Regions from separate parts of the Heyndrickxia sp. MSNUG genome, predicted to be linked through region 1. Evidence: riboswitches for the same ligand, from Rfam matches in the RefSeq annotation. Region 1 holds a riboswitch; the other holds the start of a gene.
What was found. Region 1 has a riboswitch for cobalamin ahead of AABM38_RS10755 (acyl-CoA thioesterase). Riboswitches for the same ligand answer to the same signal wherever they lie in the genome.

Region 1 (7,986 bases):
TGGCTTGCCTTGATGGTGAAGTAGGCAATTTCTTCATATAAGGAATTACAATACGAAACCGCCTCTTCACTTTCCCATTTGATCCCTTTTAAAGCGAGCAAATGATGCCACCCAAATGTTCCAAGCCCAATTCCGCGATAATTCTTATTGGTCACTTGAGCTTGTAAAACAGGAATCTCATTGATCTCGATCACATTGTCGAGCATCCTTACCTGGATTTTAACCAGCCTTTCCAGCACATCATCCATCACGCTTTTTGCCAGTGAGATGGATGATAAATTACAAACGACGAAATCGCCTGGCTTTTTATAAATAATGATCTTTCCATCCTTGACCTTTTCCTCTTCCAGAACGGTAGGACTCATATTTTGGGCAATCTCCGTACAAAGATTGCTGCAGTATACCATCCCTTTATGTTGATTGGCATTCAGGCGGTTAACTGTATCCCGGTAAAACATATAAGGTGTGCCGGTTTCTAGCTGCGACACCATAATTGACTTAAAGATTTCGATTGCAGGCACCACCTCGCGAGACAACTCCTGCTGGTACACACACTCCCAATATTTTTCTCGAAAAGATCCCTCGCCCTTTTCTTCATCGTAATAATCCTCCAGCGAATATCCCATTACTCGCCTTACTTCATGCGGATCAAACAAATACCAGTCTCCCCGCTTCTCCACTTGCTCCATGAATAAATCAGGAATGCAAACACCAGTGAATAAGTCATGTGTTCTTTGCCGCTCATCGCCATTGTTTAATTTCGCGTCAAGGAATGGGAAAATATCTTTATGCCAAACATCTAGATATACAGCGATCGCTCCCTGTCTTTGCCCTAACTGGTCAACAGAGACTGCCGTATTATTCAGTTGCTTCATCCACGGAATCACACCTGAACTGATTCCTTTAAAACCCTTGATGTCACTGCCCCTGCTTCTGATTTTCCCAAGGTAAATCCCGATTCCTCCGCCATTTTTACTCAGTGTCGATACATCGGTATTCGAATCATAAATGCTCCTTAAATCATCCTCGACCGTATCGATGAAGCAGCTCGACAATTGCCCATAGCTTTTCCCTGCGTTCGATAGCGTAGGGGTTGCGACTGTCATATAGAGATTGGAAAGAGCCCAATACGCTTCCTCAATCAGCTCAATTCGTTTCTCTTTTTGCTCATTCGCCAATAATGTCATTGCGATGATCATGAATCGTTCCTGAGGCAATTCAAGAAATTCACCTTTATGGGACCTGGCCAAATACCTTTCAGCCATTGTCAAAAGGCCTATGTAAGTAAATAACCGGTCCTTCTCAGGGTTAATTATTTTTTCCAAGCAGTCAATTTCATCCCTAGAATACGATTTTAGCAGTTGTCTATCATAAATCCCCACTTCAACTAGTGTGTTAATCAATCCATAAAAAGAACCATAGCCACGGTTTTCACTGGTTTTTCTAGTCTCCGCACTGAGTCTATATAACCTTTTTAAATAAAAATGAGCAGCAACATAGGTCCAGTCCGGTTCATGACTGCTGATTCTTTCTATCGCGGTTAAAATGAACATGTTCTCAAGTTGATCTTGAGACATATCTTTAACTTCCAAATTTTTTAGGACCTTTACGATAAATTCTGTAAAATCCAGATCAGGATGTATTCTTACAACTTCTCTTATTAAATGTATTGTGTTTTCTTTTTTCATTGTGGCAATCATTTATATCTCCTCCTAAGCTTTTGAGTTCCTCATTTCCAGACGTCGCTGCTTTCTCACTTCAGCAGTTTTTAGCAATGCCCGTTCCTCAACTGTTTCTGGTAGAACACCGGGAACAGGTATCGGTCCGCCATTGGAGCCCTTTGCCACCATCGTCAAAATTGAAGTGGTCGTTAACGTTTTTGTGGCGGTCTCGAGATTTTCACTTTCCACTTTTACAAAGACCTCCATCGATGTCCGGCCTGTCGAGATAACAAAGGCTTCAAGTGTTAAAATATCTCCGACCTTCGCTGAGGATAAAAAATTCACTGAATCAATTGAGGCTGTCACAACTACCTTCCTGCTATGCTTCATTGCAGCAATCGCCGCAATTTCATCCACATACGCGAGGACTGTCCCACCAAAAATGGTACCCATATGGTTCGTATCCGGCGGTAAAACTAGGTGCGATTGAATCGTTCTTGAAACGTCCGATGATATTGCTTCCATTTTCCTGCTCCTTTTCAATTGAATCACTGCTCCAGGAGAAAAAATGGGAATAAAAAAACCCATCACTAAGGATGGGTTTTGTAAACGTTGATCACTAATAGACACATAGATATGGAGAGTCTGCTAGTTGATCCTCGTTTTACCTTCCCAATTCCCGAAGAAGATAACACGTATAAACATGGCAGGTCTCCTGACTTGTGCCTTCATCCTACTTTAAGTCCTTCCCATCTATTTTTTAGACAGTGGTCATCACTTATTTCGTCAGCACTTACAGTTGCGGGAACAGTTCTGGACTTCAACCAGATTCCCTATTAAGCCTTTTTCAGGCACCATATTTACCGGCATATTCAATATGTAGTCGTTAAATTGATAGACAACACAATATATCGTATTGTCTTACTAGATAATATAGGAGTTAGAGGTCAAATTCAACTATTAAATATTCATCTTTCAAAAATTTTCATGTAAAGCTCCAACTCTATGCTTTACCGGTTTAAAAGTTTGTATTGTTAAATTGTATTCCCCTTTAAAATCGATGTGACAATATGAAGTGAATTCCATTCTCCCCTCGATAACTTATAAATTGGGTATTTTTTCGGAAAGAGTTTATCGCAGATTAGCTCTGCTTGATTTCCTTCTTTGTGTAAGGATAATACTTGCTGCTGTATGGACAATAAATAATCAAGTTTACGCTTAAGAGCTTCTCGGCCATCCTCAACAAATCCTGCATGATTACAAAAGACATCCTGGAAATCATACATCAATACCTTTTCTAATGAATGAATAATTTGCGGGATACTTTCCTCTGCTAATGCGACTTTTGTTTTCTCGCTTACAAATAAATCCCCTGTAAACAATTGACCTGTTTCCCGGTTTAAAAACACCTTGTGATCATGGGCATGTCCAGGGGTATCGATCACATCCCAACCCGCATTTCTGGATGAAAATGTTTCTGACATTGCTTGAGCATGGAAAGGCTTTCTTCTTCCCCAAAACAGCTTCCGGTAAAGTGGATAATCCGCCTTCTTTCCGCAATACTCAATTGTTTTTTTATCTAAAAAAATAGGAAGATTCCTGGTTTTCTCAATATAAGCCGCGCAGCCTGTATGGTCTTCATGAAAATGAGTGATCATGACTTGATCAAAATCCGCTTCATCAATAAATGATTCGAAAAATGTATGTAAGGACTGTGCGCCCGTATCAATTAAAACTCCATCAACTAAATAACTGTAAACATTTAAGGAAACACTTTGGAATCTTATTTGTCCATTTACATAGAAAACACCATTTTTCTCGCCTAAAGTTGATCTTTTCTTTAAAAGCATTCCCTTCACTCCTCTTCCTTTACACCAAAATATACCATACAGATCTGATTCTTGTTATAAATTTGCTGATATTGAATTCCGATGAAATATTTAAGCATGACTAAAAAAGCGGCCCCTGATCTCAATTTTCACTCGTTGATTTTTTGTTTAGCCAGCTTCTTCTTGAGCATTCTTCTCCCTTTGGTCATCCATGTGTGGTAGACTATTCTTTATTCAATCTATTCGTATACAAATAATGGAGATTTTGTTTTTTTGGGGGGATTGAGCATGTATAAAAGTGGTCTAGTTCTAGAAGGCGGTGGCATGCGCGGGGTCTATACTGCCGGTGTTTTGGATTATTTTTTGGAAAAAGAATTATTTTTTCCGTATATTATAGGCGTGTCGGCTGGTGCGTGCCAGGGATCGTCGTACGTATCGAGGCAGCATGGACGTAATCGACAGGTTACTATCGATTTTGTGAGACATCCTGAATACATTTCCTACCGTAACCTGTTCCTAAAAAAGGAACTGTTCGGAATGGATTTTATTTTTGACAGGCTTCCTAATGAGCTTGTTCCCTTTGACTTTACCACCTTTAACAGTTCAACAGACAAGTTCCTCATCGGAACTACGGATTGCATGACAGGAGAACCCGTTTACTTTGAAAAGAATGATTACCCTGAGGATGTTCTCAAGCTGATCAGAGCCTCCAGCACCCTTCCATTTATGGCTCCAGCAATTGAGTTTCAAGGGAGGACACTGATGGACGGAGGGATTGCCGACCCGATTCCAATCCGGAAAGCCCTAAGTGATCAAGTTGAAAAAAATGTGATTGTCCTTACCAAACCAAAAGGATACAGAAAAAAGAAGTCCTCGTTCTCATGGGTGCCAAAATACGCTTTTAAACAATATCCTGGTTTAATTACAGCTCTAACAACTCGGTATCAGCTATATAACGAGACTCTCGACTTTATCGAGGAGCTAGAAGAAAAGGAAGAGCTTTTTGTCATAAGGCCATCCGTTAGCATGAATATCGGCAGGGCAGAACGCAATCCAGTCAAACTGACTCAACTGTACGAGCTCGGCTATAATGATGCCAGGAATGGTTATGAACGAATCGCGGATTGGCTGAAAAATAATGATCGATTAATTCATACCCTATAATACTGAAAGAAGCAGCAATTTATTGTGGCAGATTCTGTTACTAGTCACAAATTTAATATATGTCCGGCAAATAGACCATCGAAATGTAATTAAATTTGATGGTCTATTTTTTATATAGAGGCAAAATGATTTTGCCAAAATCTTATTTTTTGTTATAGAATTTGCGTTTCATTTTGCAGTCTAATAGACCCTTATGTAAGCCTGCAAATTACGGTACATTTTAACCCGCAACATTGCTAAAAATTAATAGAAGGAATAAAGAACGCTTAACGTCATTGTTAAGCGTTTTTTGGTTTTGTCATATGGTCATCTTAAACTAAAGCACCCGTTAGTTTAAGAAATTAATCACAATACAACAACGAAAATAAGGTACCCCTCTCGTATGTAGCTTATTTTCGTTTCTTTGTTGAGGTTTTTGTTAGAATAATGCTCTTATTTTTTCTCTTATATTGTTTATAACTTTTTGTCCTGTGTTTACCTCTGTAAGAGTAATATCCCACATCACAGCATTTGTAATTGGGTTTGGGTCTTTGTTAATTACTTTTATGGTAAGGTCAGTTACGCCATCTAAAGGGATTTGAAAATCCTCCTCGCCTGTGATTGATAACCCTAACGAATAAATGACTGTTCCGCCACTGATGAATTCTATGTCACTACCTTCTGTTCTTGCAGCGTTAATTACATCGTCCGGTATGGCGACATAGCCTGTTATGTTTTTATATTTGCCATCTAAGTAATACGTGAATTCATTGTTTTTCGTATTATTCCTACTATACAGATTTATTTGAGGCGTAACCTCTTTTCGGTCTACTGTAAAGCTGGACAAGCTTTCATCCCACTGTACAGACCCATCTTTTAAGGTCAGTTCATTCAGAGCTGCGGTTTCACCTCTCCCTTTTTCTAGATAATTATTGATACCGCCAATAATTATAATTGTACAAAGGGCAAGTACAATAGCCATTATGAATATTTTGAAAATCCCTTTTGGTTTATCTCGGTCACCGGTGACTATTCGCTGTGCCGCAAATCCTACCGAAGCACCAAATAAATTAATTATGATATCGTCTATATCAAAAGCTCCTAAACCAGAAAACATTTGTAGAGTTTCAAGTATTGTTATAGACAAAATAAAAAAGGGTATAAAACGTCTAAAACTACATTGAAACAGGAGTGGAATGATAATCCCAAAAGGTATGAACGCTACAAAATTCCCGAACTGAAAAAACCAATTTTGAAAGTCTCTTCCCATTGGATAATGCAATTGAATCGCTCCAGGTATTGGGTTAAATCGTAAGCTAGAGTCTTGCCCTAGGGGACCTCTATTGAAACCAAGATACAAGAAATAGAGGATTAAAGCTGTATATAATGTTAACAACACAATCGTTAGTTTTCGTAACTTTCCTTGATACATAATTACAATCCTTCCTTTTCCGCAGAGTGAGTCTTGTCTACTATTTGATATCCAACGCCTTTTGCCTTAGGAGAACTTGAACATCCCCCTAACGCCACAATGATGACAAGCAAACTGAAATTCCATAATAATCCTCACTCACTCGCACATTTTCCAATTATACCAATAATAAACAGTGTTAATTGTGGAGTTTCAGTTTTTTAACAACTCTGTTTTACTAATTTTTGTTGAGCTTACCTTACCCTTTAGTGAAAAAATCCAGTCTCCTGGTTTTAAGTTCTTAAAAAGACGTGCACTTTCTTTTGCCTCTTCAATAGTGTCATAGTCTGTATCTGCAATTACTTACCACTCATTTTCTATTAAAAGATTCATACCATCTTCAGCTAACAAACCAATTTCTGCAAGCATTTTTGCGTAGTCAGCCGCTAAATCCCATCGTTGCCATATTGACATTACCTACCTTAAAAACCAATTGCAGCAGAGATAAGTGAAGATATATGAAATAAAAGGGTGAGAGAAATGAAAATAGCCGATTGTCTAACCAAAGAACAACAACAGCTTAACCGAATTGGCCCCAGGAGAGAGAAGCCTCCAAATCAAATGACCAAGAAAGATTGGGAAGAAAGCATGGGGAAGAACAGGGATACTTACAAGCGAGTGAGAGGAGCTGTGAGAAGACGAAGGAATTAGATTAGCTGTCTACTTATTTTTCGGTTAGTACCATAACTATCAGGAGCATATGTTCAAAAATTAAATCTTTCAGGTATTTATCTTCACACCTTTTGAACTCTTCATCTAACTTTCTGAGTTCATTTAGAAAAAGATCTCTTTCTATTTCATCGAGTTCCAATGAACATTCTCCTCTAGTTTGTAACAGCATAATCTAATTCCCTCTGGTTCTAAGACTATAGCATTGACTAATTAATAGATACTTTTAATGCAGTAATTAACTTTTTATTTTTGAAGCAATAAAAACCAATAAGAAAATCAAACCAATGAGAGGAGCTGTGAGGAGAAGATGAAGCCAACAATTGAAATTGTCTTTGATAAGAAGTCGATTGCTAAATTAAAAGCTGTCGCGAAACATGCTGGAGCTTTAGCAGAAGAATTGAAGAAATCGAGAATAGCAAGGAATGTCCAAGATGTGGGGATATCATGGAGACTAACAAACTCTTCGCTGAAAACAAATTATTATCCGTATATGCACAATGTAATTCCTGTGGGGTTCTTGGTAGTGATATAGGCATGGCTGAGTATAAAACCAAAGAGCAAAAGCGTAAGTTCTATGATAGTGGCGAATGGAAGCAACTAGTGATAACTATGAATGTCAAGAATGTAAACGGCAAGGTCGAGTATCCATTGATACCTATGAGTTCAGTGAGAATGCTAAGCGTATTTCAACAAACCTGCCCCGTTTGTTTAATAAGGAATTCACCTTAAAAAAAGTGAATATAAATAAGTATTCACTTAACCTTTAAATAAAAAGATGAATATAGATATTGCTAATAAAGATTGTACCGAGAGTATTATAAATTTTTTCTGGCGATTAAGTTTATCGATTCTTTTTGTCGTAACACCTGACAGCCAGGCCGCCACTAGCGGAACGCCCGTTAGCCCCAGAAACATATAGATAACCATTGCTTTATCTTCATCTACATCCATAAACAGGTCAAGAACTAAAAATGGCGCAATTATTAGCAATGCCCAATAAATAATAAAATTTGATATGCCGCTTATAATAATTGTTGCCAACTTTTTCAATTCCCCCACCCCCTGACTATTTCATTTGTTGCTTTTTTACTTCAATGAGACAGTAGGATTTTCCTTGTTCAGGTATACTGCACCACTTGATCAAAATGGACAATCACTAATTGACTATCTACTCCAACTTCTTTAAAATCCTTACTTGGCATTTGATTTC
Region 2 (7,986 bases), 1.9 Mb from region 1:
GAACGATTTCACCGACTACTGAGCATTCAGGCTCGTCATTGCCCAATACGCCGATTTCGATTTCACGCGCAACGACACCCTGCTCAATGATGATTTTACGGTCAAATTGGAATGCTTCTTTGAACGCAGCTTCAAGCTCCTCCTTATTTGAAGCCTTGCTGATACCAACACTTGATCCAAGGTTCGCTGGCTTTACAAAGCATGGATAGCCAAGTCGTTCTTCAACCAGGCTGTAAACTTTTTCGTTATCCTTTTCCCATTCGCTGCGAAGGGAAGATACATAATCGACCTGAGGCAGTCCTGCCTGGGCAAAGATGTTTTTCATCAGGACTTTATCCATACCAGCTGCTGATGCTAGGACACCATTGCCGACATAAGGAAGGTTCAATAATTCCAACAGACCTTGTACCGTTCCATCTTCACCGTTTGGACCGTGAAGCAATGGGAAAATGACATCAAGAGTCTGGCTTGATTCCGCACCGCCAGCCTGGAATAGCGCGGGAGTAAATGAAGGGGATGGCAGGTTTGAAGCATCAGAAAACGCAAGAGCTTTCACATTTTCAGCCGGAGCGCTCAATTGAGGACCCTTGACCCATTCTCCTTCCTCCGTTATGTATATAGGATAAATCTCGAATTTTTCAAAATCCAATGCTTTTGTTACAGCCAGCGCTGTCTGCATGGATACTTTATGTTCAGCCGATTTGCCGCCGTAAAGCAGCCCGATTCTTGTCTTCATAAAAATTGACCTCCATTATGATTCACTTTTCAATTCTGATAACATTTATGTCGAGTGTCTTAGCCCGAGTTCATCCCGATTAGCCTATTCCAATCATCCCCATAAAGGAATAATCTTTAAGCGGCCCAGGTCCAGCCATGGCACTTCCGCTTTTTATTTTACCACTTTATATTTTAAGAAGTTAAATGTTATCAATTTTTAATATTAGTTCTCCAGCTATACTATTTCCTCTTTTATTTATATGAAACCTCAAGCCTAGTTTAATACCTGACTGCAGTGAAACAAAAGTACTTTAATTGCTCCATTTCTAGGAAAAGAACCCATTATTCCTGTTTAAAATACCATATGAACCAATTACTAATTCCGTGAAAATGGAATTCTTCAACACAAGGAAAAAATTCGAAACAGAACTTCAAGAATTTAAAAAAACAATTCTCCGCCAATGGAAATAATAAATAAAACCCGCCACGAGGCGAGTTCATCAAAACTATTTAACAATCATCACCGGTGCTTTTACTCGTTTCGCCACTTTATGGCTGACGCTCCCAAGCACCATTTCCTGAAGGCCATTCAATCCGCGGCTTCCGACTACCACTACATCAAAGTCACTCTTGTTAGCATATTCAACAATTGCCGGACCAGGTTCGCCCAATAATTTTTCCAGCTTAAAGTTCAAATCTTCGCTGTTAAACAGGCTTGTCACTGGCTGGAGTCTAAGTCTCCTTTTTTCCTCAACCACAGAACGATCGGGATTGTGGAGTATATCTTCCTTCGATGTCTGTCCATCAATGACGTAAACTACAGTGATTTCACTATCCCCGCTTAATTTTGCCAGTTCTGCGGCTTTTTTTGCCGCTCGCACAGAATGGTCAGAACCATCTGCCGCGAGTAAAATTTTATGAAACATCGATACTCTCCCCCTGCCTATGAATCTATTATCTAATATATAAAAGAAAGCACGCTGAATAGTCAACGTGCTTTTCCAAAATTTATTTAATGCCCGGAAAGCTTGGCGCCCTCCTGTTTATGAACAGCAAGCCTGTCAATCAGATGAGAGCTTGGCTCATTCAAGCCATGCAAACGGACTACCGTACCGTTCTCTCTTAATTTCAGGACAATTTTATCAATTGCCGCAACGGCTGAATCATCCCATACATGTGCATGAGTGAGGTCAATCACTACTTCTTTTGCTGTTTCTTTAAAATCGATGGAGGCAATCAAGTCTGTTACGGAAGCCAAAAACACCTGACCTGTAATAAAATTTCTTCACATTCCGCCATCTTTCATATTTAAACGCTAAAATTACATTCACTAACTGGAATCCGATTACATAAAAAAATCCCTGCGTAACAACAGGGATTCATTCTTCTTTATCCAATCGGCGTACAGATCTCAATATAATGCCCATCAGGATCTGCGGCATAGGCAACTACCTGGCCCCATGGCTTTTCGGTTGGTTCCAATAAAATCGGAACGCCAGCCTCGCGTAATTTTTCTACAGTACCTGTTACATCCTCGGTCACAAAACCAAGTTCAAAGGTCTGTTCCTTCCTTTGTCCATCCGGAATTGGAAGCTTCGTGATCTCCCGGCCGCTTTCCCTTGTGTTCATGGAAAGGACGGTATTGCCTGTTTCATATTCGATATAAGTGCCAAATTCATTGCGAAGCTTCAGGCCAAGCAATTCACCGTAAAAGTGTTTTGTTTTTTCCAAATCCTCAACGTATAAAATAACATACCCTAGTTTTAAATCCATGATTATCACCTCATCTTATACATTCGTGAACAGTTCCAGGATTCCTTCTTCAACGTTGCAGCTGGATAAATATATCCGCCATTCTTTGTGCTTCAGCTTTTCATTACGGATTGTGCTGATCGATAGTTTAAAATTGCTTCCCTTGTACAAGTGTAAATTCCCTGGCTGATCAATTTCCCAAGCGGAGTTGCTGTGCCGGCATAGGATATTAATCCTCCTTGCTGAGTAGCGGCGATACAAATACTGTCCGTGGAAATTCCAGGTGATGTGCCAGCTGTGCCAGAATGGCTTCCATCCATTTCCTGCAAGACACTCACCTTCGCTTCAGCCGCCGTCATCGCGCTCTGGATAAAAGCTTCCTCGGAAATTTTCCCGTTAATGAACAACCATGTATTGATATTACGCGGAAGGTCCCTCGACGTGTTTCCTGCTGAGACCAGCACAAAAATCGAAAATTCATCAGCTTCGAAAAGCTCGTAGGAGGCAGTCTCTGCCGGAACAGCGGTCATCATGCCGACCGTTTCACTTGGAAGAAAGCCGTTCTCCTGCAAATATTCCGCCATTTCCGCCTTATGGTCGCTGCAGTTATATTCTGCTGGAACAATCCTGTTCACAAATGAACGATGCCAACCTATCCCCGCACCGGTGATTCCCGATGACATCGTCCTTAACGGGATCGGTGACTTGAGGACGATACGGTCATTGCACATATCGAGCTCCCTCGAATCGATTTTCACGTTTTGTTTCTCCCCATCCCCAGCTTTCGGTAGCAATAGCAGCTGCGGCTTTGCGATTTCAGGATGTGGATGATTTTTCACTTCAGTTTTATACACCTTCCGAATCCGCTCTTCTTTTAAAACTTCCACAGGTGTATCAACGATTAAAATCTGTCCATCTTCCATCAGCAGCAATCGGTCACAATATAGCGATGCTAAGTTCAAATCATGAAAAATAGACACAACCGTCAATTCTTCTCCAACAGTCCATTTTTTCAGCAAATCGAGCAGTTCTTTTTGAAAAGAAAGGTCGAGGTGATTCGTTGGCTCATCAAGCAGAAGGATCTTCGGCTGCTGGGCAAGAGCCTGGGCCAGGAACACCCGCTGTTTTTCGCCTCCGGATAATTCAGCAATGGACTTCCCTTGTAAATGGGTGATTCCCGTCTGGTCCATCACCTTTTGAACAATGAACTCATCGTCTTTCGTCCAGCTGTTCAGCCATCCTTTTTGGTGTGCGTAACGGCCAAGCGATACCGTTTCCTTTACACTGTAAGGAAAGGCCTGGTCAGCATGCTGCGGGAGCACTGCCATCAGCCGGGCAAGCTGCTTTGGAGTGTAGTCATCCAACGGCCGGCCATCAAGGGCAATACCACCTTTTTTCGTACTCAAAGCACCGGATATCATTTTTAACAAAGTGGTTTTCCCGCTTCCGTTCGGACCAAGAATGCCAAAGAGCTCCCCTTTTCCCACGGCAAACGATATCCCCTTCAGGACTTCTCCTCCCGAATAGCCTCCTGTTAAATCGTTAACGGTTATCATCATCCAGCACTTCTTTCCTTACGATTTCTCATTAAAATAAACGCAAACACCGGAGCGCCAATCAGCGCCGTAATCACACCGATCGGCAGTTCGGCCGACGCAATCACGGTTCGTGATACAAGATCGGCCAGAATCAGAAAGCCGCTGCCGATTAAAACCGATAGCGGAAGCAAATGTCTGTGATCCGGCCCCCAAATAGTCCTTGTTAAATGGGGAATGACCAATCCGACAAAGCCGATTGTTCCTGACACTGCAACAGCTGAACCTGTCAACAGCGCGCCTGACAGGAGAATCAACAGTTTCCTTCTTTCCACATTGACGCCAAGATGCTGGGCACGCTCTTCTCCAAAGGACATCGCGTTCAGTTCCCGTGCATTTGCCATCAAAATGACCAGACCAACAATAAAGAATGGAAGGATTATTTTTATATACTCCCAGCCCCTCATCGATACGCTGCCAAGCAGCCAGCCGATAATTTGCCGCAGCTCCTCTCCGGAAAGGGCAATCATCAACGAAATGAACGCACCGAGAAAGGAGCTTAAAATGATTCCAGTTAAGATGATCGTTTCTACCCTGAGCAGCCGGTCGATTTGCCGGGCAAAAAATAACACAAATAGAATCGTTGCGAATGCAAACAAAATGCTAAGCACTGGCAGCGTGAAAGACTTGACAATAGGAAGCGATATCCCCAAAAACAAGGTAATAACCGCGCCTATTGAAGCTCCTGAAGAAATTCCTAATGTATATGGATCTGCCAGCGGATTCCTTAACAGTCCCTGGAAGGCTGCTCCTGCCATGGCAAGGGACGCACCGACAAGACCTGCAAGCAATACGCGCGGCAACCGTATCTCCATTACAATACTTACATGCATCGGAACGATTCCCTGTCCCTGAAAGCGGAAAATTTCAGCACCAATGATTTTAATAATAGCGGGTACAGGGATGGGAACAGTTCCGATTGATATGCCAAACAGCATCGATATAATTAAAAAGGCTGTAGCAGCAACATATGCTGAACCTTTTTTATTTAAAAACGTCCGGATATATGGCTTTTGCAAGCTCCTCTGCTCCTTCAGCCAGCCTTGGACCTGAACGGGTAACGAGGTCGGAATGGACATCGAAAACCTGCTGGTCCTTGACGGCTTTTACATTTTTCCAGCCCGGTCTCGCAAGTACCTGCTCAACCGGCTTTTCTGAGTAATAACCATAGGTTGTGACAACGACGTCCGGATTACGCTCGACGATTGCCTCTTGATCGACCTTTGGCCATCCTTCCATATCGCCAATCGCGTTTTTAGCACCAATTAAAGCGAGCATTTCATCGATGAAGGTGTTTTTTCCTGCAGCATAGATTTCTGGTGCAGGGGAAACCTCGACGAATACTGTCTTTTGCTCATTCTCCTTAATGCTCTCAGCCTGTTTCTTCAGCTCTGAAAATCTATTTTTCATATCATCAACAAGTTCAGCGGCCTTTTCCTGCTCGCCTATCGCTTTTCCGATCATCTCAATGGATGTGTATACTCCGTCAAATTTCTGTGCATCATTCACGACCACGACAGCAATTCCTGCATCCCGCAATTGCTGAAGGCCAGCTGCTGCACTATCAGCCGTTGACTCATGTGCAAAAACCAGGTCAGGTTTCAGCGAAATCATTTTTTCTACATTGAATTCCATCCCGCCGATTTTTTCCTTCGACATCACTTCTTCAGGATAATTATCAAAATCCGTCACTCCAACAATCGCATCGCCATGATCAAGTGCATAAACGATTTCCGTATTGCTTGGAATCAGTGATATGATTTTTTCCGGTTTTTCTTTAATTACTACTTTATCATTAAGTGCATCTTTTACCGTTACCGGGAATTCTGTCTGCTGTTCCTCGGTGGCTTTTTCCTTTTGTTTCGGTTCGGATTGTTTGTCTCCACATCCGCCGAGCACGATGACCGCCATTAGCATGGCCAATAAGAATGAATAGTACTTTTTCAATTGCTTCTCCTCCATTTTTGGTTTTCCGCTATGTGCGGAAAAGCTTCTTAATAAAGTGTCTCTGTTAAACAAGTCTGTTGATTTTCGTTCCAGGCGCTTCGCTTTCCGCGGGGCTGGCGCTGAGCCTCCTCGTCGCTTCGCTCCTGCGGGGTCTCACCTGTCCAGCTTGAGCCCGCAGGAGTCTACGCGCCTTCCACTACAATCAACAGGGTATTAAAAATCATCATTCAGCTTTAACAGAGCCATAAAATAAAAAAACATCTCCACCTAAAGGGGAGATGTCCGAGTAAGCAAATGTTCTTTAAAATACAAAAAGACATAGAGCCTGTCGGCACCTCCCTATCCTCGTAGGTTTGCTGGTGCAATGAACAGGCAGGTCTCCTGGCTCATGGTCATCGCTTGCTGCGCCTTCCCATACTTTGTACAGTGACATTTTGCAGCTCGCTTCCATTCACAGTGGCGGGACCGCGTTGGATTTACACCAACTTCCCTTTTAAGTCTTGTTTTCATAAGGCTTTGCATAGCCTTAAAAGACACCCGATTCATATGATTATGTAATTTTCCGCTAAATCCAATTATACACGATGGCGGAAAAAATGCTTCAAAAAAGATCAAATTTCGCTGCAAACAGGATTATAGTGCCTGCAGGCTCCATTCCTTCAGCTTTTTATCGAATACAAGTTTGCCGTCGCAAGCATTCCCGCTTGCTTCTTTAAATTCATCATACATATCATCCATATTGGAAAAATCGCCGATAATCCAAATCGGGATTTCAAGCCGGTTGCGGTTTTGCTGCATATTCTTTAGGGAAAAGACGGCGCCTTCCTTCAAAGCAGGAGTCAGCGATTTTAAAATTTCCTTGCTGACAGATGGGTAGGATTTCTTTTTCCTAATACCAAGCAATGTTTTCTCAGGCTTCAATTCACCAAGTTTGCCGGCAATCACAATTCCGAGCATGCGGAAAAAGTCATTGAAGTTCCGGTAATACGTCTTATTGAACCAGCCATCTTCGTGTGCAAGATAAGCAAAACGGTTGCCCAGCTGATTATAGAATGGGAGCTTCAGATGATGCTTAATATGTCCAAGATAGAGGAGTTCCGCTATTTCCTGACCTGTAAGCACATTCAGCGCTTCAAGTTCCTCAAAATCAATCCAGCAGAAATCCCCGAAGGCATGTACATTTTCCACAACAAGTTTTTCCACACTATCTTCCGGGACATACTCAAATAAGGTATGCCTGTTAAATTCACCATCTTCATATTGATGCTTCAGGAGCAGCAAATGATTGAGTGAATCCGATAATGAGCGGGCAAATTCAAAAAATTCGATTCCGTATGAAAGGACATATTGATCCCGGTCGTTCAAATGGACATATACCATTTCCCGGTTATAAGGATGGTGCTTTTTCAAGGGGCAAACCTCCCGGACAATTTCTTGGCTGTGAAGATGGATTGTGGATTCAAATTCGCGAAAGAACGAATTTGAGTTCAGACAAATTGAGCTACATTTCCGTTCATAATGACGCTCATTCCATTCTAACAAAAAACATCAAAAATAGCTTATTTTGATACGCAAAATTTTTCCGGTATAATTGCAGCTTTTCGGATAAAAAACATCTTTATTATTGTCTATCCCTGCCAAAAGAATCCCGACCGCTGAAGCAGATAATATTTGGCCCAAACTGTTTATATGGAGCAACTAAATGTTCCCATCCTTCGTCTATTATTTCTGTATAAGAAAATGTTTCCTCCAGAGGCATTGTAAGGATATTTTTTCTTTGTTAGCATAAATTTGTAAGTATCAAGAGACAGATTGGACAGGGTGTATGTTATGGGAAATCCTTCGAAAAAGTATGATCGGTTTGACTGGACATTGACATTCATTTTGATGCTGTTTTTTCTGACAAGCTGCGCAGCCATTTACAGTGCGCAGAAAACTGGACAATACAGTGAGAACTTCATGTTCAAGCAAATAT

Region 2: another riboswitch for cobalamin. It lies ahead of AABM38_RS01140 (ABC transporter substrate-binding protein); the one in region 1 lies ahead of AABM38_RS10755 (acyl-CoA thioesterase).

The regions. Positions count from the first base shown of each region.
Region 1 covers NZ_CP150978.1:2,141,144-2,149,129, reverse strand. Annotated here, with positions in the region: gene AABM38_RS10760 (ribonucleoside-diphosphate reductase subunit alpha) at 1-1,700, opposite strand, end outside; gene AABM38_RS10755 (acyl-CoA thioesterase) at 1,713-2,186, opposite strand; cobalamin riboswitch at 2,350-2,535, opposite strand; gene AABM38_RS10750 (MBL fold metallo-hydrolase) at 2,696-3,511, opposite strand; gene AABM38_RS10745 (patatin-like phospholipase family protein) at 3,779-4,654, shown strand; gene AABM38_RS10740 (VanZ family protein) at 5,073-6,065, opposite strand; gene AABM38_RS10735 (hypothetical protein) at 6,769-6,915, opposite strand; gene AABM38_RS10730 (hypothetical protein) at 7,084-7,308, shown strand; partial or broken gene AABM38_RS10725 (HNH endonuclease) at 7,311-7,459, shown strand; gene AABM38_RS10720 (hypothetical protein) at 7,533-7,826, opposite strand.
Region 2 covers NZ_CP150978.1:206,083-214,068, reverse strand. Annotated here, with positions in the region: gene AABM38_RS01170 (D-alanine--D-alanine ligase) at 1-736, opposite strand, end outside; gene AABM38_RS01165 (universal stress protein) at 1,224-1,643, opposite strand; gene AABM38_RS01160 (STAS domain-containing protein) at 1,730-1,975, opposite strand; gene AABM38_RS01155 (VOC family protein) at 2,107-2,490, opposite strand; gene AABM38_RS01150 (adenosylcobinamide amidohydrolase) at 2,583-4,025, opposite strand; gene AABM38_RS01145 (FecCD family ABC transporter permease) at 4,025-5,083, opposite strand; gene AABM38_RS01140 (ABC transporter substrate-binding protein) at 5,049-6,011, opposite strand; cobalamin riboswitch at 6,366-6,567, opposite strand; gene AABM38_RS01135 (hypothetical protein) at 6,645-7,421, opposite strand; gene AABM38_RS01130 (FtsW/RodA/SpoVE family cell cycle protein) at 7,842-7,986, shown strand, end outside.